3 regions of the Brenneria goodwinii genome follow, and region 3 is predicted to be linked to each of the others. Evidence: predicted binding sites of a transcription regulator. Region 3 holds the regulator's gene; each other region holds the start of a gene.

Region 1 (7,406 bases), 990 kb from region 3:
ACCGGGGCTGGCGATCGTTCAGTCCGGCTCGATGCTTAGTTATCTGATTGGTATGGTCATCGCCTTTGGCGCGGCATTTACCCTTTCATTACTGATGAAATATAAAACGGATAGCGAATAATGAAGGAAATCCACTTATTAAAACGTATGGCCCGCGCCCTGATGTCTAACCAGACGCGTATCGGTGACGATCCTTATCGCCCGCATTGGCACCTTTCACCGAACGTGGGGCTACTCAACGATCCGAACGGGTTTATTCATCATAACGGGCGTTACCATCTGTTTTATCAGTGGAATCCTTTAGCCTGTGCCCACGGAGCAAAATTCTGGGGGCACTGGAGTTCGACAAATCTGGTGCACTGGCGGCATGAGCCCGTCGCGCTGGCGCCCAGTGAAAGCTACGAAACACATGGATGTTACTCCGGTTCCGCCGTGGTTGATAACGGCGCGATCACCCTGATTTATACCGGTAATGTGAAATATAGCGACGGCTCGCGTACGGCATTCCAGTGCCTGGCCAGAGAAAACGCCGACGGCGAGTATGACAAGCTGGGGCCGGTGCTGGATCTGCCCGACGGTTATACCGGGCATGTCCGCGATCCCAAAGTATGGAAACATGGGGCGCACTGGTACATGGTTCTGGGCGCACAGGACAAGCAGAAACAGGGTAAAGTCCTGTTGTATCGTTCTGGCGATCTCCTCCACTGGGATAAAATCTCTGAGATTGCCGGTTCCCGACTGGGCGGGCTGGATGACTTTGGTTACATGTGGGAGTGTCCGGATTTATTCAGGCTGAACGAACAGGATATTTTGATTTGCTGCCCGCAGGGTATCCCTGCGCAAGAGGAGCGCTATCTAAACACCTTTCAGGCGGGCTATTTCATTGGCCAGTTGGATTATCAAAACGGCGTTTACCAGCATCATGGATTCAGCGAACTGGATCTTGGCTTTGAATTTTATGCTCCGCAAACCACAAACAGCGAGGACGGACGGCGTTTGATGTTTGGCTGGATGGCCATTCCTGATGAGAATGAGTTTTTTGAACCCACGATCGCCCATGGGTGGATCCATACCATGACCTGCCCGCGGGAACTGACGTTGCGCGAAGGCAAACTCTACCAACACCCCGCTCGAGAATTGCAACAATTGCGCACGCAACATTATGCATGGCAGGGCGTCGCCAGCTATGCGCCGCAATTACCCGTCAGTAGCGCCGAGGTCGCCTTAACTTCTCAGGGAGAGTTCCAGCTTGATATCTCTTCCGTTCTGGTGCTTTGCTGGGATGGCGAACGTCTGATCCTGAGCCGACGTAACCGGCGCACCGGCGAACCGGAACATCGCTACTGGCGCGGAGAATTACGCCAACTGCACATCTTGTTCGATCGGTCGAGCGTCGAGATTTTTATCAATGATGGCGCGGCAGTGATGTCCGCCAGCTGTTTTCATGACGGCGAGGCAACGCTCTCATTCAGCGGTCCGGGGCGATTAACATTGCAGCACTGGCTGTTAGCGCCATGCATGATAGAATGACATCCCTTTTCTCTAACGGCAGAAAGCTCAAGCGGTGAAACAAACTAAACGCGTAACAATCAGCGATATCGCCATGCTCGCAGGCGTCTCAAAATCCACGGCCAGCGTGGTGCTTAACGGTCGCAGTAAAGAATTTCGCGTTTCCGATGTCACCCGCGATCGCATTCTGTCCATCGCCCACGAACAGCGCTATCAGCCCAGTATTCACGCGCGTTCACTACGTTCGTCCCGCAGTAATACGCTGGGCCTGGTCGTACCTGAAATGACCAACTATGGTTTTGCCGTTATCTCGCGCGATCTGGAAATGCTGTGCCGTGAAGCGGGGTTGCAGCTTCTTATCGCCTGTACGGATGAGAATCCCGGTCAGGAGATGATGGCGGTCAACAGTTTGGTGCAGCGTCAGGTTGACGGGATCATTGTCGCGTCCAGCATGCTCAACGACATCGAATATCAGAAAATCAATCAGCAATTGCCCGTCGTGCAATTTGACCGGGTGATCGGTGAATCTGAATTACCGCTGGTAATAACCGAATCGGTCGAATCGACCGCCGAACTGGTCGAACGCGTCGCTCGCCGGCACAGTGACGAATTCTATTTTATTGGCGGCCAATCGCGTATTTCCCCTACCCGCGATCGTCTGGCCGGTTTCCAGTTAGGATTACAGCGAGCGGGTATCGAGTGTCGTCCTGAATGGATCATTCATGGTAATTATCATCCCAGCTCAGGCTATGAAATGTTCGCTCAGCTCTGCGCCGAGTTAGGGCGTCCGCCCAAAGCGCTCTTTACCGCTGCCTGCGGTCTGTTGGAAGGGGTGTTACGCTATTTGAGCCAGCACAACCTGATGGAGAGCGATATCCATCTGTGCAGCTTTGACGATCACTACCTGTTTGATTGTTTACCGTTGAAGATTGACACCATCGCACAGGATAGTGAACGTCTGGCGGGGAACAGTTTTGACATGATTACGACGTTGATCGAAGAGCGCCCGCTGGAGCAGGATAAGCGTTATCTCCCGCCGGTACACATCCACTGGCGGCACCCTGAATCACGCTAATGGCGGAAGTCGCTCGGGCTTCCTATGCGTTGCGAGCGACGTTCAGATCTACGTATTGCCGACCAAACCCTAACAAACGAAGCCGTTATTCCCGCCAAAGGGGAATAACGGCCAAAGAGCACATCATCATTGAGTCTGTTTATTTAGCCGCTGACTCGGCGCCAACCAGACCGACTTTGAGATATCCGGCTTTGCGCAGCGCATCCATCACTCTCATCATGGTTTCATAGTCCACGCTTTTATCCGCCTGGAAGAAGATGGTGGTTTCTTTATCGCCGCTGGTTGTCGCATCCAATGCCTGGGCCAGCGACTGCTCACTCACCACATCATCGCCGACATACAGTTGTTTATCGGCTTTTACCGTCAGATAGACCGGCTTTTCAGGGCGTGGCTGGGGAGCAGCGGATGAGGCCGGCAGATCAACACGGATATCAACCGTGGCCAGCGGCGCGGCGACCATAAAAATGATCAACAACACCAACATGACGTCAATAAACGGCGTCACGTTAATGTCGTGCATTTCGCCATCTTCACCAACATCATCATTCAAATGCATAGCCATAACTTATCCCACCCGCAATTTCTGCGCCGATGACGTATTTCTTTCATTGTTGCTGGCGGCGACATCCAGGTCGCGGCTCAACAGCAGCAATATCTGCGCGGCGACATCGCCAACCAGAGCTTTATATCCGGCAATCCAGCGGGCAAATACGTTATAAATCACCACGGCGGGGATTGCCGCGACCAGACCAATCGCGGTCGCCAGCAATGCTTCGGCAATGCCTGGCGCGACAACGGCCAGATTAGTGGTCTGCGTTTGCGCGATGCCGATAAAGCTATTCATGATGCCCCATACGGTACCGAATAAGCCGATGAACGGCGCAACCGCCCCTACCGTCGCCAGATACCCATTACCGCGTCCCATTAAGCGGCTGGTCGCGGCGACGCGGCGTTCCAGACGAAACGCCGTACGCTCTTTAATTCCGTCATCATTATCTGAAAGGGCGGACAGCGATAATTCATTCTGTGCATCAGCCAACAGCTGTTGCGCCACGCTGCCCGTCTTAAATGTGCTGGCCGAATCCGCGGCGTCATCCAGATTTTTTGCCTGTTCCAGCAACTGATATTCACGGCGCAGACGGCGCTTGGCGCCCGACAACTCGACGCTTTTACTAAAGAAAATCGCCCAAGTGATAATCGAAGCCAACAGCAGGCCGATCATGACGGCTTTCACCACGATATCCGCGTGCTGGTACATGCCCCAGAAAGAGAGATCCGTTCTCATCAGATTATCCATACCTGGCGCCGCATTGGGTGGTAAAGAAAGCGACGATCCAGGAGCCAATACATCCTGCGCGACCGGCATTGGCGCGGCGGTAGCAGAATCAGCATTAGGGGCTGGGGAATCAGGAGCAGTCGATGTTGCAGGAGCAGAGGAATTAGGGGCCGCCGATGTCGGCGTTGCGGCATCACTGGTATTTTCACTGGATAAAGGCGTTGTTGCGGGCGCAGCCAGCGCATTTCCACTTAGACCCGCCGTCACAAGCAGGATAACCAGCACCCTACGGGAAAATACGCTAAATGCGCCACATTTTTTTTGGGTAATGTTACTGACAGCCGTCTTCACGCTGTGCCTCCACCGTTAAACCATCACAATGACACAATAAATCAGCCTGAAATGATACCAAACCCTGAATTAATTGATAGTCGTTCTCATTATTATTTATGCTCGCCGGGCCTTTCCCTGCGGTATCGCATGATCTGCAACAACATTTGTATCAGAACGCAATTAACAAAAGGTATAAGAGGCCGTCAGATAGAGGACATGAAGGAATAAAAGCTTATATTTCACCAGGCAATAACCCCATTATTCATAGGTTTATACACTAAATAATTCGAGTTGCAGAAAGGCGGCGACGCAGCGACACATTCGTCGGGAACGCATCTGACCCGCTAACGGTTGGCCCATAAATGGGCCGAGTAACAAAGCCAATGCATATGCCGCTCGAAGTATGACGAATCGCCGTATTCCGCTAGCGATGCCGTCAAGAGAGTATTCCCACTACAGTTTTCCGTTATGTGATCAACATTAAGTTATCACACCATTTCCAGAAATATTCGCTAAAGTGATCTGACAGCATCAGAAAGGCGATGATAGATTAAGATAAATAAAAACAAACTCTTATAATTTATTTTCCCCTTACAGTTTGAAATTAGATAAATAAAACAGCATTTCACATCATGTATGGCTTTTGTGATATGAGTCATTTTTAAAAGTTGTATAATAGGTTAGCTTATCCCTGAGAATTAAGAGGGACTTCAGCAAAGGATAATAGCCGATAACGGCAATCCCTCTCGTCTTTCGCTATTAGCTACTCGTCTTTCCGGTTCTAATTTTAATAAAAATAATTAGTTACACCATTAAATACCACTCTACCCATCACTTCTGGAGATAACTCAATGAAGCTGTCAAAAATATTGATCAGCCTTTTTCTGGGTTCTGCCTCACTATTATTTACGAGCCAGACAATACAAGCTCAACAGATAAAAGCCTCAGACGTTCACCCTGAAGGTTACCCCAATGTCGTTGCCGTACAAAAAATGGGGGAAAAACTGAAAGCCGCCACGAATGGAAGACTGGAAATAAAAACGTTTCCCGGCGGAGTGCTCGGCGATGAGAAACAGATGATAGAGCAGGCGCAGCTGGGCGCCATTGATATGATCCGTGTCTCTATGACCCCGGTTGCGGCAATATTGCCAGAGATAGAGGTATTCACACTGCCCTATATTTTCCGCGATGAAGATCATATGCACAAGGTGCTTGACGGCCAAATCGGCGAGGAGATCGGGCACAAAATTACCAATAACAGTAAGTCGAGATTAGTTTTCCTGGGGTGGATGGATGCAGGCACCCGTAACCTGATTACCAAAGAGCCAGTAGTAAAACCGGAAGATCTCAAAGGAATGAAAATCCGCGTACAAGCCAGCCAGGTTGCTCTGGCAACATTAAAAGCCATGGGCGCCAACGCCATCGCCATGGGAACCAGTGAAGTCTTCAGCGGAATGCAAACCGGCGTAATTGACGGTACGGAGAACAACCCGCCGACCTATATTGCGCATAACTATATGCCGGTCGCCAAAAACTTTACCTGGAGCCGCCACTTTATCATTCCGGAGCTGTTTCTTTATTCAAAAACCAAATGGGATAAACTTTCTAAAGAAGATCAAAATATTATTTTAACACTGGCTAAAGAAGCGCAGCGGGAACAGCGCATACTGTGGCAGGAGTATACTCAACAATCCCTGGATAAAATGAAAGCCGGCGGCGTTCAGTTCCATGAAATAGACAATGACTATTATTTCAAAGCAACGCAATCTGTACGCAATCAGTTCGGAGCCAAATATCAGGATCTGATTCAATCCATTGCCGACGTTAAATAACACGGTGATTACGCAGGTAAATAATAAGAATTATTTACCCGTTATTACCGATGGTAAACAGGTGAAAATATGGCCCGCAAGTATATCTCCATCATGGATATTCTCTATCTTATTGCCATGTGGGTTTCTGGCCTGGCGTTATTATTAATGACGCTGCTTATTCCCGTAGGCATTTTCGCACGTTATGTGCTTAATGCCGCGTTATCCTGGCCTGAACCAATATCTATTATTTGCATGGTGACATTCACTTTCGTCGGCGCTGCCGTCAGTTACCGCTCCTGTTCACACATTGCCGTCAGCATGCTTACCGACCGCCTGTCTGAATCAGGAAAGAGAGTCTGTCTACATTTGGCGAATATGCTGATGCTGTTAATCAGCGTATTCATTCTTTACTACAGCACCCTGTTATGCATAAAGCTATGGGAACAGCCGGTAGCGGAGTTTCCTTTACTTTCCGCCGGCGAAAGTTATTTACCTTTGCCCATCGGCTCGCTGATCACCCTCCTCTTTATTATTGAAAGAGTTTGCTTTGGTCCCCAGGATAAACGCCCTGTGGTGATGCTCGGCAGTTCTTAATTCGGAGCCCATAATGGATGCATTTATATTAGTGGCGACGCTGGCGGTATTGTTGGCCGTCGGCGTTCCGGTTGCCTATGCCGTAGGGCTAAGCGCCATCGTCGGCGCTTTCTGGATCGACCTGCCACTCGAAGCGGTGATGATCCAGATTACCAACGGCGTGAATAAATTCTCTCTGCTGGCTATCCCCTTTTTTATTCTGGCGGGAGCCATTATGGCTGAAGGCGGCATCGCCCGCCGTTTGGTCAGCTTCGCCTATATCTTCGTCGGATTTATCCGCGGCGGCTTATCGCTGGTCAACATCGTCGCCTCAACATTTTTCGGCGCAATATCAGGCTCTTCAGTGGCGGATACCGCCTCAATCGGCTCCGTCATGATCCCGGAAATGGAGAAAAAAGGCTATCCGCGCGACTTCTCCGCCGCGGTAACCGCCAGCGGTTCCGTTCAGGCGATTCTGACGCCACCCAGCCATAACTCCGTTATCTATTCGCTGGCAACCGGCGGAACGGTGTCCATCGCCTCGCTGTTTATTGCCGGGATCATGCCCGGCTTGTTGCTGAGTATGACGATGATGGTCATGTGCGTGGGTTTTGCCCATAAGCGCGGTTATCCCAAGGGCGAACGCGTTCCTTTTCGTCAGGCGCTGAAAATATTTGTGGACACGTTATGGGGGCTGATGACGGTCGTCATCATTATGGGGGGGATCCTTTCCGGCATTTTCACCGCAACCGAGTCTGCCGCCATCGCCTGCCTGTGGTCCTTCTTCGTTACCATGTTTATCTATCGCGATTACAAGTGGTCCGAG
Region 2 (7,406 bases), 670 kb from region 3:
ACGCTGCTAAGTTTGATGAGCCCTAATTACGCGCTGGCGCAACAGGTTGAATTCACCGATCCCTCCATCATCCCCGAATATATCAATTATCCCTCGCCTTCCGGTCACGGCGAAGTACGTGGATATTTTGTGCGTCCGGCCGGGGTAACCGGCAAGATTCCAGCGGTTGTGGTGGTGCATGAGAATCGCGGATTGAATCCCTATATAGAAGACGTGGCTCGCCGGGTGGCGAAAGCCGGCTTCATTGCCCTGGCGCCCGATGGGTTGAGTTCGGTAGGCGGTTATCCCGGTAATGATGATAAAGGACGCGAGCTGCAACAGCAGGTCGATCCCACCAAGCTGATGAATGACTTTTTCGCCGCGATCGACTTCCTGATGCATCACCCGGCTACCACCGGCAAAGTGGGCATCACCGGCTTCTGTTATGGCGGCGGCGTATCAAATGCGGCGGCGGTCGCGTTTCCCGAACTGGCGGCGGCAGTGCCTTTCTATGGACGCCAGGCTAATGCGGAAGACGTACCCAAAATCAAAGCCCCGCTGCTGATCCACTACGCAGAATTGGATACCCGTATCAATGAAGGCTGGCCGGCCTATGAAGAAGCGCTGAAAGCGGCAGGCAAAACTTATGAAGCCCACATTTATCCGGGTGTGAATCACGGTTTCCATAATGATTCGACGCCACGCTATGATAAAGCCGCCGCCGATCTGGCTTGGGCTCGTACCATCACCTGGTTCAATCGCTATCTGGCGTGATTTTCAATAAGAGCCGTTTCTGGACTCGTTGAGATGATCGACTATGCCCGGATAACTCCGGGCATAGGGATTACAACAAAAAGATTAGAAGTTGTAGGTTACGCCGGCATAATAAGCTCTTCCTGGCTCGTTATAGGTCGATGCCCCTTCATTTTCGCGATAGACGCGCTTGTCGAGCAGGTTGCTGATGCCTGCATTGATGCGCACGTTTTTAATCACGTCATAGTTCAGCCCAACGCCTACCACGGAATAAGCGCCGATTACATTGGTAGACAGGCTACCGTTCTCATTACGAATGTCTGGATATTCGCGCGGTTTCTGACGACCGTACATGGTCCAGGCCACATTGGTGGACAGTTTTTCAGTAACCTGCCAATCCAGCATGGTATTGATGGTGTATTTGGGAATCACGGACAGCGGATTACCCGTATCCTTAAACTCGGAGGTGATCATATAAGTGGCATTGGTGCGCCAGTCCAGCGTATCACGCACCAGCGGCACCGTCAGATTGGCTTCCAGCCCTTCCACCAGCGCTTTTCCGCCGTTTTCCCATTGCAGAATGTTAGCGTTATTATCACTGCTCACCGTGCCGATAATTTCCGTACCGGCAACAATTTTATTCTTGTAATCATTACGGAAATAGGTAATGCCGGCATCGTAGCCGTTGTTGCTGAATGACAGACCGATTTCCTTATTGACGCTGACTTCCGGATCTAGATCGTCGTTGCCAAGCAGATAGCAGGCGCCGTTTAAAATATTCGAAGGGCAGCCGTTACCATTGGTACGCAGCAGATATCCCATGCTGGATTGATACAGGTTAGGCGCTTTGAACACCCGGGCGATGCCCGCTTTCAGCTTGAAATATTCGCCCAGTTCCTGAGAGGCATTCAGGCTGGGACTCCAGTTGGCGCCGAATTTGCTGTGATAATCGAAACGAAGTCCTGGAATGATATTGGTGCCGGGAGCAGCCTCGATATTATCCTCAAAATAGAGCGCGCTGAGTTCCGCGCTGTTTTTCGTGCTGCGTTTGGACGGATCGCCCGACACATCACCAACGTCAACGGTGGGCACACTGGTCGCGGTCATTGACGCCGGGTCATTCAACTGCTCACGGTTCCATTCCGCGCCCAGAGTGGCGGTCTGCTCCACGCCCAAGTGGAACGGTATATTCAGCTCGCCGTTGGCCTTATAGTTTTCCAGCCGGCTGGTGGCGTACTCGTTACTGTTGATCATCCCCTCAACGCGTCCGGTAGAACCTTCTTTCAAACGCGTATTATTGGTTTTCTCATAGTATAACCCCAGACGCGACTGACCCCAGTCCCAGATGCCGTTATGAGTAATGCCGTAGTTCTGGCGATACATACGGTTGGTTTCCGCACCATACAGCGTCGGCACCAGCGTGCTGAGATTAGCGTTGCTGTACTGCGTATCCCCAGAGTAGATATTGCCCTGGCGGCTGTAGCCATATTCGAAATCCAACATCTGCTGCGGATTAATTTTCCACGACAGCAACGTATTGATATCTTTATTGCGCACCCCTTCGCGCCCGGCGGCATAAGAGCCGTTCTCCTGGGTGTTGATATCAAAGGCGTCGGCGTCGGTTTTGTTGATATTGCCGTACAGACGCATGGTCAGCACGTCGTCGATCAGTGGGCCATTGAGGCTGAAGTTGGCCCGTTTGGTGGCGCCTTCTTTATCGTCTTCCGGCTGGTTGGTATAGAGAGAGAATGAGCCGTGCCAGTCGTTGGTGGGGCGTTTGGTAATAATATTCACCACGCCGCCCGCGGCGCCGGAGCCATAGCGAGCAGCGGCCGGACCGCGCAGCACTTCAATGCGCTCGACCATTTCCACCGGCACCCAGTTGGTATCGCCGCGGGTATCCCTTTCCCCTCGCCAGCTATAACGCACGGCGTTGCGCGAAGTGACCGGCTTGCCGTCGATCAGAATCAAGGTATTCTCCGGCCCCATACCGCGGATATCGATCTGGCGGTTATTGCCCCGGCTGCCGGAGGCGCTGTTGCCGGTCAGGTTGACGCCGGGCATCTTGCGGATAATATCCGACAGGTCGTTAACCGGTGGCTCTTTTTCAATATCTTCTTTGGTGATGATGGAAACGCCGGGCTGCTGTTTTAACGCTTCTTCGGCCGTCGCCTGAACAACCATAACGTCTTCTTGCGTCTCTTCCGCCGCGTAAGCATGGCTGCCCAAAATCCCTGCTAAAAGTACGGCCAATGGTCGTTTGATGTAAGCACTTGTTACACTCATTAAGTTTATCCCCATCTATGCACATGATTGCAAGAAAAATTATGATAATAAGAATGATTATCATTGTATATACGCCGCAAAAAACCTCACATTTTCTCCACAATGTAAGAATTTCGTTAGGGCGGGATATACGGGGGAATGACGACGAATTAGCGACAATATTATAAAAAATATTTTATAAACAAATAGTTATATACAATAAGAATCAGTGGGCACCGGCAGACATCACAGACAACAACGTGGAGGGCCATCGTCAGGGATACCGTTGAGATATCCCCGCAGCCATATACAACGTGGTTAAATTGTTACTTTTTCGATTGAACTTTTACCTTTGAAGGGAAATCGCTTTTCTCTTGATTACTCTTCATATTCGAGCAAATCAGACCCGCAACGATAGCGGTAATACCGGCGGCATGATAGGCATGTAGCCGTTCCCCAAGGAACAATGCCGCCAACACCACGCCAAAAACCGGAATAAGGTGAATGGTCAAGCCCGCCCGCGCCGGTCCAAAGCGACTAATAGCCTGGGTATAAAGCAGATAGGCGATGACCGAAGGAAATATCCCGACATACAGCAATGCGGAAAACGACATGATGCCCCAGGTTGCCCGCAGGCCGGAACGATATTCAGCGACATAAAACGGCAGCAGCATAACCAGCGCCAGCACGATCTGTACGCCCATCAATCCTATCCGGTCAAGATCGCCCGGCAATTGACGCAACCATAGCGTATAAAGTGCCCAGCAAACCATGGCCGATAACACGATGGCGTCGCCGGGAACGAAAACCAGCGTCTGCCACTGCGACCAGTTTCCATGCATAACCAAAGTCAGCACACCGGCAAATGACAGGATTAAGCCTATGTACTGACTCATCCTCAACCGTTGGTGATAGAAGCAGGCTCCCAGCATGACGATCAACAGCGGGATCAGCGAATTGAGCAACAACGCATTGTTGGCCGTGGTGGTACGCAGCCCCACATAGATCAGAGTGTTGAACGCAGCCACCCCGACCACCGACACTCTCAGCACCTGCCAACGGAGTTCCCAATAGCGCCGCCAGTCACGCCGCATCGCCCAAAATGCAAACGGCAACAGACAGATCAGCGCGATCACCCAACGCCAGAAAGAGAGCGTCATCGGCGTCAGATCGTGGCGCACCGCTCGGCCGACAACAAAATTGCCGGCCCAAAACAGAGGCGGCAATATCAGCGTTAGCCAGGAAAATAAGGGAAATGACCAAGCGGAAGAACGCGCCATCGTAACAATGTCTCCGATAGGGTGAATCAAGATAACTATTGTCCGGCCTCAATATCAGAGGAACAATAGCCGCACTGGCTATCTGGCAAGCGCCATAAGTATTTCGAATAAAAGATTAATAAACCAACTATATGCAAAAACAGGAAATGAGTAAGCCTCTTTTCAGCGCCGACACTTGTCCCCTGCCAAACTACTACCCTTGCACGCGACTATTATCCGACAGTACCGGGTAATCCAGCACAATGATATCGCTTAGCACCGGCCGGAAAATGGCTTTCAGTTCATCGTGCTTTGGATGCGGTAAATAGCGCTGGCGCGCCTGTTCGTCGCGAAATGTCATCATCACGCAGTGGGTAAAACCGGCATTTTTTCCTTCCGGACTATCGTTATATCCCCACTCAACCGCCTGCACGCCCTCAATATTTTCAGGCATTTGCAGAAATGCCGTTTTCACCTGCTCGATTTCTGCGGCGGAGGCTTGCGCGGTAAAAGTTATCAATAAAATGTGGCGTATCATTCAGAACTCCAATAGCTATTTTTTCTGTTTCAGCAGCAATATGGATTGCTTAATAGACAAAGATACGTAACTTGCATCAGTAGCGAAACCCCATTACCCTCATTTTAGTCCCATAAAACAACATCCATTAAATCTCATCCCTGCATTACGGCATCGGTTTGCGGCAATCGCGCATCATGCGAATTAATTATCTCCTCGTCTTATTTTGGCGTTGGACTTTACCGATCTTCTTACCTATGTAAGCCCGCCACGCCCCCTTATGAAGGGATGACCATGGTCTCGATCGGCGCAATCGCCAGGTTCGGCAACCCGAGCCATGACGCCATCAGGCGCAGTTCCTCCTGCAGCCGTTCGAGCGTGCATGACGGCGCGCCCGGTTCGACGTGCGCATTCTGGACGATCAGCACGCCCGCTTTGCGATCCGCCTTTAAATCCACCCGCGCGACAAGCGCGCCATCCAGCAGAAAAGGCAGAACGTAGTAACCATGCTCGCGCTTGTGGGCGGGCGTGTAGATTTCGAGCCGGTAGCGAAATCCGAATAATCTTTCCGTTCGCGGACGATGCCAGATGAGCGGATCAAACGGCGACAGCAGCGCCGCGCCTTCGAGCTTACGCCCGGCGCGCGCGTCCTTATGTAAATAAGCCTGCTGCCGCCAGCCGCGCACGCGTACGGGGATAATGGCGCCCTCCTCCACCAAATGTTCGATCGGCAGTCGCGCGTCCGCGGCGGGAATGCGGTAATAGTCGCGCAGATCGTCCGCTGTCGCGATCCCCAACGCCTGAGCCGAACGCGCAAGAAGCCTCCGCCGCGCGTCGATGCCGGAGGGCGTGGGCAGATCCAGGATCGCCCGAGGCAGCACGCGTTCGGGCAGATTATACACCCGCTCAAAGTTACCCTTACGGTGTGTCGCGACAACCAGCCCCGACCAAAACAACCATTCAAGCGCGTGCTTCGCGTCGCTCCATACCCACATTCCTTTCGATGCGCGGCGGCCCGCCACGTCAGAGGCGGCCAGCGGTCCCTCGGCCCTGATGCGATCGAGCAAGGCATCAGCCTCGGGCCGCTTCTCACCGGCATAAGCTGCGAGCGGGCGCCAAACGTCCTTACCGCGCCGCGCGCGCGCCATACGCCAACGCAGAAGAGGTTGACAGTCGATAGGCAGCAGCGACGCTTCGTGTCCCCAATATTCGAAAAAGCGCTTAGGCCTAGTCGCAACCAGCGCATCGAGGGCGGCTGGTTCGTATGACCCCAGACGCGAGAAAAGCGGGAGATATTGAGCGCGAACAAGGACATTCACGCTGTCGATTTGCAGCAGGCCAAGCCGGTCGATCGACTTGCGCAATTGCGCGGCGCTGATATTCCCTTCGCGTGATAAGGCGTTAAAACCCTGGGCGGTAAGCGCGATGCGACGAGCTTCGGACACGGAGAGTTCCAGCTTCATGGCTTCAATCCCGATACTGTGACGATCAATCCCGCGACGTCAGCCAACGCCATCTCCGGTTGATCCAGACGCTTGCCGCGATAGATCCCGCTCGCGATAGCCGTTTGCCAATCTCCGTTCTGCGGCATGGAACGGAATTGCCCGAATAGCCGAATCATCTGCCCGCGCATAAGTTATTTTTTTCTCCCTAGCTGCTATTTATCGGCGCCGTTCGCACTCTCTGACGTCGCCTTACGCAAGGGTATACGTTCGATACCCCTTTGGGTAGTTTGTCAAAATAGCAAATATTTATCCTCTACGAACGAATATTCCTGGCGCGGCCAACGTCGTGTATCGACCGCGCGTTCAGCGCAATTGGGAAGGCGGAGCAATTAATCTGATGCGGCAATCGCGATTAGAAGCGAGACTTCAACTGTCTAGGGGTAACCCCGAAGACGCGGCGCAGCGCCGTGGAAAAATTCGCCGGGCTGTTATAACCCGCCATGCTTGCCGCCTGGGCAATGCCGATGCCTTCTTTTTGCAGCGCCAGCATGGCGCGCTGTAACCGGCAGTTACGCAGATATTCAAACACCGTGAGGTTAAATGCCTGACGAAAATGCCGTTGCAACGTACTTTCGCTCATGTTGACGCTTTTCGCGATCTCGCCTATCGAAAGCTGGTCGGCGGCACCGCTTTCCAGCATGTCCCGTACCTGCTGGATGCGGTGATATCCGCGCAGCGTGACGCCACGGGTCTTTTCCTGTTCGCTACTGGCGGTTAACGAACTGAAAGCCTCAATAATCAGGATCATACACTGCGTTTCGAGATACAGGCGTTGCAGCGGCGTATGGCAGGTTCCCGTATTCAATATCTGCCAGGCAATGGCCAGCGCCTGCCGCGAAGGCGTCCATAAGTGCGTGGCGAGATGGGTTTGCGTAAAGTCATAAATAGCCTGCCAGTCGCTGACGCTATCCAACAGGTTGCCATACAGCCATTCACGGCTGAAGGTCAGTATGATGGCTCGTTCATATTCATCTTGTTTGCCGATATGGGTAGATAGCGTGGGTTCCGTCAGAGAAACCAGAAAGGAGGGTTGACGCTCTCCCAGATGCATTTGCCGTTCGCCATAGGCGACATGCGCCGCGCCTTTCACCACGATGGCCAACTTGATCACATCGTTCGGTATGGCCT
Region 3 (7,406 bases):
ACCTGGTAGTCATCCAGCAAATTTGCGGAGGCTTTCTGATATAAAGGTTCAACGCCTTGAACAATCAGCGTATTCCAGTCGCGACTGGCCGCCTGCACCAGTTCCTCATCCAGCCCCGCATGATCTATGCCGTTGAATGCCGTTAAATCCGCTTTTAACGTATTAAGCGCATTCAATGCCGATGCCTGTTCTCTATCCGCCGAGACATTATCGCCGTTGCGGCGTGCATCAACGGCGCGGGCCAAACGCGTCACCATACGGAAATACTGATCGTTGGCCTGATTAACAAAATTCATGTTTTCCACCAGTAGGCTGCTGGTTTTAGACGTATTTGTCATCTCCTTGAAAGAAAATAGGGTGTATATCGACACGCCGCCCCATAGTACGCAGAAGGTGCCAAGCACCCACAACATGGCCGTTCTGATGGCAATGTTCTTTAAAAATTTCATAGTTCACTCCAAACCTGAGCACGCATAAAAAAAGGAAGGTTTTGCAGTCAATCGACCGAGGGATACCGAAAATTCGGCTAATCAGGATCTTGTCACCTCTCCCCGACGCTAACGTCCCGTCACGTTGGAACAGATACAATCACGCTTGTTAATCGACAAAGCGCGGAGAATGTTTAGCCTCGGAACTGTACTTACCGGCGCTAATTTTCTATTCTTTGAACAACCTCATAACTTTTCATAAACATAAGCTTTATTGATTCATTCGGAATGTGACTAAAGGATATAAACATGGACAGATCATGGGCGGCTCAATTCAGTAAATGGACGACGACAAAATTCATGCCGCGATTTACTTATCCTTACCGATACGAGTTTCTCATGCAGTGCGTGTCTGTTATTATTAGCCGATAAGTGGGTAAAAGACTGCTCCATATCATTAAGAATCAAGAGGTTATTCAATTCATGGCACTCATAGGAATTTTCTTTGGCAGTGACACCGGCAATACCGAGAACATTGCCAAGACCATCCAGCAACAACTGGGACCAGACGTTGCCGAAGTTCATGACATCGCCAAAAGCAGTAAAGAAGATCTTGAAGCTTTCGATATTTTGCTGTTGGGTATCCCGACCTGGTACTACGGGGAGGCCCAATGCGACTGGGATGACTTTTTCCCTACGCTGGAAGAAATAGACTTTACCGGCAAACTGGTTGCCCTGTTTGGCTGCGGCGATCAGGAAGACTATGCCGAGTACTTCTGTGACGCGATGGGCACCATCCGCGATATTATTGAACCGCGCGGGGCGACTATCGTCGGACATTGGCCGACGGAAGGATATTACTTTGAAGCCTCTAAAGGTCTGGTTGATGATAAGCACTTCGTTGGTTTGACCATCGACGAAGATCGTCAGCCCGAACTGACCAATGAGCGTGTCACCGCCTGGGTGAAACAGATCAGCGAAGAGCTGAATCTGAAAGAACTGGTCGGCTAAGACGATTTTCCGGCTCTGATAGTGTTCCTGTCAGAGCCGGATTAATAGAAAAAACCTCTCGTAAAGATTGATACATTTTTCTAACTTCTTCCTATAAGTATGTACAATACCCACATCGGTTATGTGCATTCGTTTTGGTGTACCCCACTACCAACAATGGATTGCATGGTACATCCATATTGTGTGTGGAAATAATATTGTTAACATTTCATTGTTTTCATTTTGTATGCACGGTTCTATAATTGAGACGCTATTGCATTTTTGAGCCGACCGATGTCATAGGCTAGATAGCCTCCATTGATAAGTAAGCAACAGGACTAAATCCGCATGACTGACAATAACACCGCATTAAAGAAGGCCGGCCTGAAAGTCACTCTTCCAAGACTAAAAATTCTGGAAGTATTGCAGGACCCGGAGTGCCACCACGTCAGTGCGGAAGATTTATATAAGAAACTGATTGATATGGGCGAAGAGATTGGTTTGGCGACCGTCTACCGCGTACTGAATCAGTTTGATGATGCTGGTATCGTTACCCGCCACAATTTTGAAGGCGGAAAATCAGTTTTCGAACTGACACAACAACATCATCATGACCATCTGATTTGCCTGGATTGTGGCAAAGTCATTGAGTTCCGTGATGAGTATATCGAAGCACGCCAGCGCGAAATCGCGGAAAGACACAACATCAAACTGACCAACCACAGTTTGTATCTGTATGGCCATTGTAGTGGAGGGGATTGCCGTGAAGACGAAACCCTGCACGACGCAAAAAGATAAATCTACCGCATAAAATAAAACCGCCGAGGCGGTTTTATTTTTCTTTTACCTGCACAAACCCCTACGCTTATCCTACCCAGGTGTCCCGCAAGCCCACCGTACGGTTAAATACCAGATGCTGTGGACTGGAATAAACGCGATCGGCACAGAAATAGCCTTCACGCTCAAACTGATACGCTTTTTCCGCTTCAGCCTGCGCCAGACTTGCTTCAACGAAGCCATGGGTCACTTTCAGTGATTCCGGATTGATGGTCGACAGGAAATCGTCCGCCGCCCCGGGGTTGGCAACGCCGAACAAACGATCATACAGACGGAACTCCGCCGGCAGGCCGTGCGTCACGGACACCCAGTGAATAACGCCTTTTACTTTACGGCCATCGGCCGGATCTTTACTTAAAGTATCCGGATCATAGCTACAGTAGATGGTTGTGATATTGTCCTGATCGTCTTTATCAATATGTTCCGCCTTAATCACATAGGCATTACGCAGACGAACTTCCTTACCCAACACCAGACGCTTGTATTGCTTATTGGCCGACTCACGAAAATCAGCGCGATCGATATAAACTTCACGGCTGAACGCCACCTGACGCGTGCCCATTTCCGGTTTATTCGGATGGTTTGGCATCGTAACCCACTCTTCATGACCTAAAGGAAGGTTTTCAATTACCAGTTTTACCGGATCGAGCACCGCCATGGCGCGCGGCGCATTTTCATTCAGATCGTCGCGTACGCAGGACTCCAGCGCCGCCATTTCAACGTTGTTATCCTGCTTGGTTACCCCGATGCGGTAACAAAACTCACGGATAGACGCGGCGCTGTAGCCACGGCGGCGCAAGCCGGAAATCGTCGGCATACGCGGATCGTCCCAACCTTCAACAATTTTTTCCGTCACCAGCAGGTTCAGCTTGCGCTTGGACATGATGGCGTATTCAAGGTTAAGACGAGAGAACTCATACTGACGCGGATGGCAAGGTATGGTGATATTGTCCAGCACCCAGTCATATAAACGGCGGTTATCCTGGAACTCCAACGTGCACAGTGAGTGCGTCACGCCTTCCAGCGCATCGGAAATACAGTGGGTGAAATCGTACATCGGGTAGATGCACCATTTGTTGCCGGTCTGATGATGCTCCGCAAACTTAATCCGGTACAGAACCGGATCGCGCATCACGATAAACGACGATGCCATATCGATCTTGGCGCGCAGACAGGCCGTCCCCTCGGCAAAGCCGCCGTTGCGCATTTTGTCGAATAATTCCAGGTTTTCCTGCACGCTGCGGTCGCGGTACGGGCTATTTTTACCCGGCGCCTTCAACGTACCGCGATATTCGCGGATTTGCTCCGGCGTCAGTTCATCGACGTACGCCAGCCCCTTGCCGATTAGCTCAATCGCATACTGATGCAGTTGATCGAAATAATCGGAGGAGTAGCGAACGTCGCCGCTCCATGAGAAACCCAGCCAGTTAACATCACGTTTGATCGACTCAACGTATTCAATATCTTCTTTTACCGGATTGGTATCGTCAAAACGCAGGTTACATTTCCCGTTGTAATCCTGGGCTATGCCGAAATTCAGGCAGATAGACTTCGCATGCCCGATGTGCAGATAGCCATTAGGCTCCGGCGGAAAACGCGTCTGAATATGGTCATGTTTACCGGACGCCAGATCTTCATCAATAATCTGACGGATAAAGTTGGTTGGGCGGGCTTCAGCCTCACTCATGCTTGATTCCTCAATGCTATAACGACATATAACCGCTAATGATCCAACAAGCTAAGCTGGGAAACAACCGTTAGTTTCATTAAAAAACAAAAACGGGATGAGATAGCGATCTCATCCCGCAAATTTACCTTATGCCGCGTTATTCACATACGGTGAAAAGCAGGTATCGGCATTATTCTTCGCTGACTTTCTTCAGTGCGGAAGCGATCGACTCAGCCTGCGTGCCCACCACAATCTGTACGCTCTGCTTATTCAAGCGAATCACCCCGGCGGCGCCTAATTGCCTGGCCTGTTTGTCATCAACCAAACCGGAATCCACCACGTTCAAACGCAGCCGGGTAATGCAGGAATCAATACCGGCCAGGTTTTCTCTACCGCCGATGGCCTGTAAATAGCCTCTGGCCAGCGTCAGGGTATCGCCGGACGCCGAAGGCGCGGCCGCATTTACATCATAACCATCGGCTTCGCTGCCGCTTACCGACTGTTCACGACCCGGAGTCAGTAAATTGAAACGCGTGATGGTGAACCGGAAGACACAGTAGTAAATGACGAAGAACACAAGACCTTGCGGTATCAGCATATACCAGTGGGTCGCCAGCGGGTTGCGCGACGACAGCACCATATCCACCAGTCCGGCGCTGAAACCGAAACCGGCAATCCAATGCATACTGGCCGCAATAAATACCGAGATACCGGTCATCACCGCATGCAGAAAATACAGTATCGGCGCGACAAACATAAAGGAGAACTCCAGCGGTTCGGTGATGCCGGTAAAAAATGCGGCCACCGCCGCGGCCAGCATAATCCCGCCGATCTTGCTTCTGTTCTCCGGACGGCTGCAATGATAAATCGCCAACGCCGCGCCAGGCAGACCAAACATCATAATCGGGAAAAAGCCGGCCTGATAGCGACCGGTAATGCCGACCACGGCTTTACCGGAATCAATCGACTGCTGCCCGGCAAGGAAATTGGGAATATCGTTAATACCCGCCACGTCAAACCAGAACACCGAGTTCAGGGCATGATGCAAGCCTACGGGAATCAACATCCGGTTAAAGAACGCATAAACGCCGGCGCCAACCGAACCTAACTGTTGAATGTACTCGCCGAAAGAGACCAGCGAACTATAAATGACCGGCCATACATACATCAGGATGAAGGCCACCAGAATCATCAGAAACGAGGTGATGATGGGAACCAGGCGGCGTCCGCTGAAGAACGACAGCGCTTTTGGCAGCTCGACCTGACTGAAACGGTTGTACAGTTCCGCGGAGATGATCCCCACCAAAATACCGATGAACTGATTTTTAATGTGGCCGAATGCGGCCGGCACCTGCTCCAGCGGTATTTTCTGAATCATCGCAATAGCATCCGGCGAACACAGCGTTGTCAGCACCAGGTAGCCGACAAAACCCGCCAGAGCCGCCGCGCCGTCTTTATCTTTCGACAATCCGTAAGCGATCCCCAGCGCGAACAGCACATCCATATTCCCGATAATGGCTGAACCTGATTTAATAAACAGCGCAGCCAACGCATTTTCACTTCCCCAACCCACCGGATCGATCCAGTAGCCGACCCCCATCAGAATTGCTGCGGCGGGCAGCGTCGCAACCGGCACCATTAATGCCCGACCAATCTTTTGTAAATAGCCAAGAATACTCAAGTGACTTCTCCTTTATGGGCCAAAAACAGCCGGTTAGACCTGCTCACTACCAGATAAACCACACCGGGTAATTTCAGCGTGGAGTGTATGTAAAATATTTTACTCCACAAATTAATCACCAAAATTATGTGATAAAAATCACTAAAAAACTGCATATGAAAAGTTTATATCTAAAAAAAACGCCATCTTATTTTAAGACAAAAAAAAACGAGCTACACTGATAGCCAGTTTTATCTCAACGCTGAAAAAGCGTCGACGACGCCATTCAGTCGACTATTATTTCGCCATTACTGTGTAACCCAGGAGAGCACCGATGAGACTCATTCCCCTAACCACCCCGGTTGAAGTTGGCAGATGGGCCGCCCGTTATATCACCCAGCGAATTAACGAATTCAACCCCAGCGCCACCCGCCCTTTCGTTCTGGGGCTGCCCACGGGCAGTTCGCCGTTGGCGGCGTACCAGGCACTGGTGGAAATGCATAAAGCAGGACAGGTGAGCTTTAAACACGTAGTGACATTCAATATGGATGAGTATGTTGGCCTGCCCAGCGATCACCCGGAGAGCTATCGCAGCTTCATGCACCAGAATTTTTTCAATCACGTTGATATTCCAAAAGAAAATATCAATCTGCTGAACGGTAACGCTGAAGACATCGCAGAGGAATGTCGCCGCTATGAAGAGAAAATCAAATCTTACGGTAAAATCCACCTGTTCATGGGCGGCGTAGGCAATGATGGACATATTGCGTTCAATGAGCCAGCCTCTTCCCTGTCTTCCCGCACGCGAATCAAAACCCTGACGGAAGAGACGCGCATCGCCAACTCCCGTTTCTTTAACGGCGACGTTAATCTGGTGCCGAAATATGCCCTGACGGTTGGCGTGGGTACGCTTCTGGATGCGGAAGAAGTGATGATCCTGGTCAGCGGACGTAACAAAGCGCTGGCATTACAGGCGGCGGTAGAAGGAAATGTCAACCATATGTGGACCATCAGTTGCCTGCAGCTGCACGCTAAAGCGATCGTGGTCTGTGACGAGCCCTCTACAATGGAACTCAAAGTTAAAACCGTTAAATATTTCCGTGAACTGGAAATGGAAAACATAAAGAATCTTTAATTTGTCGTCGGGAGTTGATGATGTACGCCTTAACAAATGGTCGAATTTATACCGGTCACCGGATACTTGATAATTATGCGGTTATCATCGCCAATGGTTTGATTGATACCGTTTGCCCCATTAGCGATCTTCCCGCCGGGTTAGAAAAACATGACCTTGGCGGCGCATTGCTCGCTCCCGGATTTATTGATTTGCAGTTGAACGGCTGCGGCGGCGTTCAATTCAATGACTCGCTGGAATCCATCTCCGTCCAGACGCTGGAAACGATGCAACGGGCTAACTTGAAGTCAGGCTGCACCAGTTTCCTGCCTACCCTCATCACCTGCAGCGACGAATTTATGAAACACGCTGTAGAGGTCATGCGCGCCTATCTGGCGCAAAATCAAAACCAGGCATTGGGTTTGCACCTCGAAGGCCCATGGTTGAACGAGATTAAAAAAGGCACGCATAATGCGGCGTTCATTCGTCAACCCACACAAGAACTGGTTGATTTTCTGTGCAAAAATGCCGACGTTATCACCAAAATCACCCTGGCGCCGGAAAAAGTACAACCTGCGGTCATTCGTCAATTGACCGCAGCCGGCATCGTGGTTTCCGCCGGCCACTCCAATGCAACCTGGGAAGAGGCCAAGCAAGGCTTTGCCGCCGGCATTCGCTTCGCCACCCATCTGTTTAATGCCATGCCTT

The links. Region 3 encodes Fur, which represses iron uptake genes when iron is present. Its sites were predicted from a motif close to ATAATAATGAGAACNACTATCAA; they were not measured.
Region 1: exbB (tol-pal system-associated acyl-CoA thioesterase) is a predicted target of Fur. The motif match lies at 4,285-4,307, and genes of this name have one in related genera.
Region 2: ACN28R_RS15145 (TonB-dependent siderophore receptor) is a predicted target of Fur. The motif match lies at 3,060-3,082, and genes of this name have one in related genera.

The regions. Positions count from the first base shown of each region.
Region 1 is NZ_CP014137.1:3,740,453-3,747,858, forward strand. Features, by position in the region: gene ACN28R_RS16590 (sucrose-specific PTS transporter subunit IIBC) at 1-121, shown strand, start outside; gene ACN28R_RS16595 (glycoside hydrolase family 32 protein) at 121-1,530, shown strand; gene ACN28R_RS16600 (substrate-binding domain-containing protein) at 1,565-2,584, shown strand; gene exbD (TonB system transport protein ExbD) at 2,724-3,146, opposite strand; gene exbB (tol-pal system-associated acyl-CoA thioesterase) at 3,150-4,211, opposite strand; gene ACN28R_RS16615 (TRAP transporter substrate-binding protein) at 5,045-6,025, shown strand; gene ACN28R_RS16620 (TRAP transporter small permease) at 6,095-6,601, shown strand; gene ACN28R_RS16625 (TRAP transporter large permease) at 6,615-7,406, shown strand, end outside.
Region 2 is NZ_CP014137.1:3,417,890-3,425,295, forward strand. Features, by position in the region: gene yghX (YghX family hydrolase) at 1-753, shown strand, start outside; gene ACN28R_RS15145 (TonB-dependent siderophore receptor) at 838-3,018, opposite strand; gene ACN28R_RS15150 (DMT family transporter) at 3,324-4,277, opposite strand; gene ACN28R_RS15155 (Dabb family protein) at 4,471-4,794, opposite strand; gene ACN28R_RS15160 (winged helix-turn-helix domain-containing protein) at 5,052-6,236, opposite strand; gene ACN28R_RS15165 (hypothetical protein) at 6,233-6,394, opposite strand; gene ACN28R_RS15170 (helix-turn-helix transcriptional regulator) at 6,631-7,406, opposite strand, start outside.
Region 3 is NZ_CP014137.1:2,746,584-2,753,989, forward strand. Features, by position in the region: gene ACN28R_RS12275 (methyl-accepting chemotaxis protein) at 1-449, opposite strand, end outside; gene fldA (flavodoxin FldA) at 912-1,439, shown strand; gene fur (ferric iron uptake transcriptional regulator) at 1,767-2,216, shown strand; gene glnS (glutamine--tRNA ligase) at 2,284-3,942, opposite strand; gene nagE (N-acetylglucosamine-specific PTS transporter subunit IIBC) at 4,115-5,605, opposite strand; gene nagB (glucosamine-6-phosphate deaminase) at 5,919-6,719, shown strand; gene nagA (N-acetylglucosamine-6-phosphate deacetylase) at 6,740-7,406, shown strand, end outside.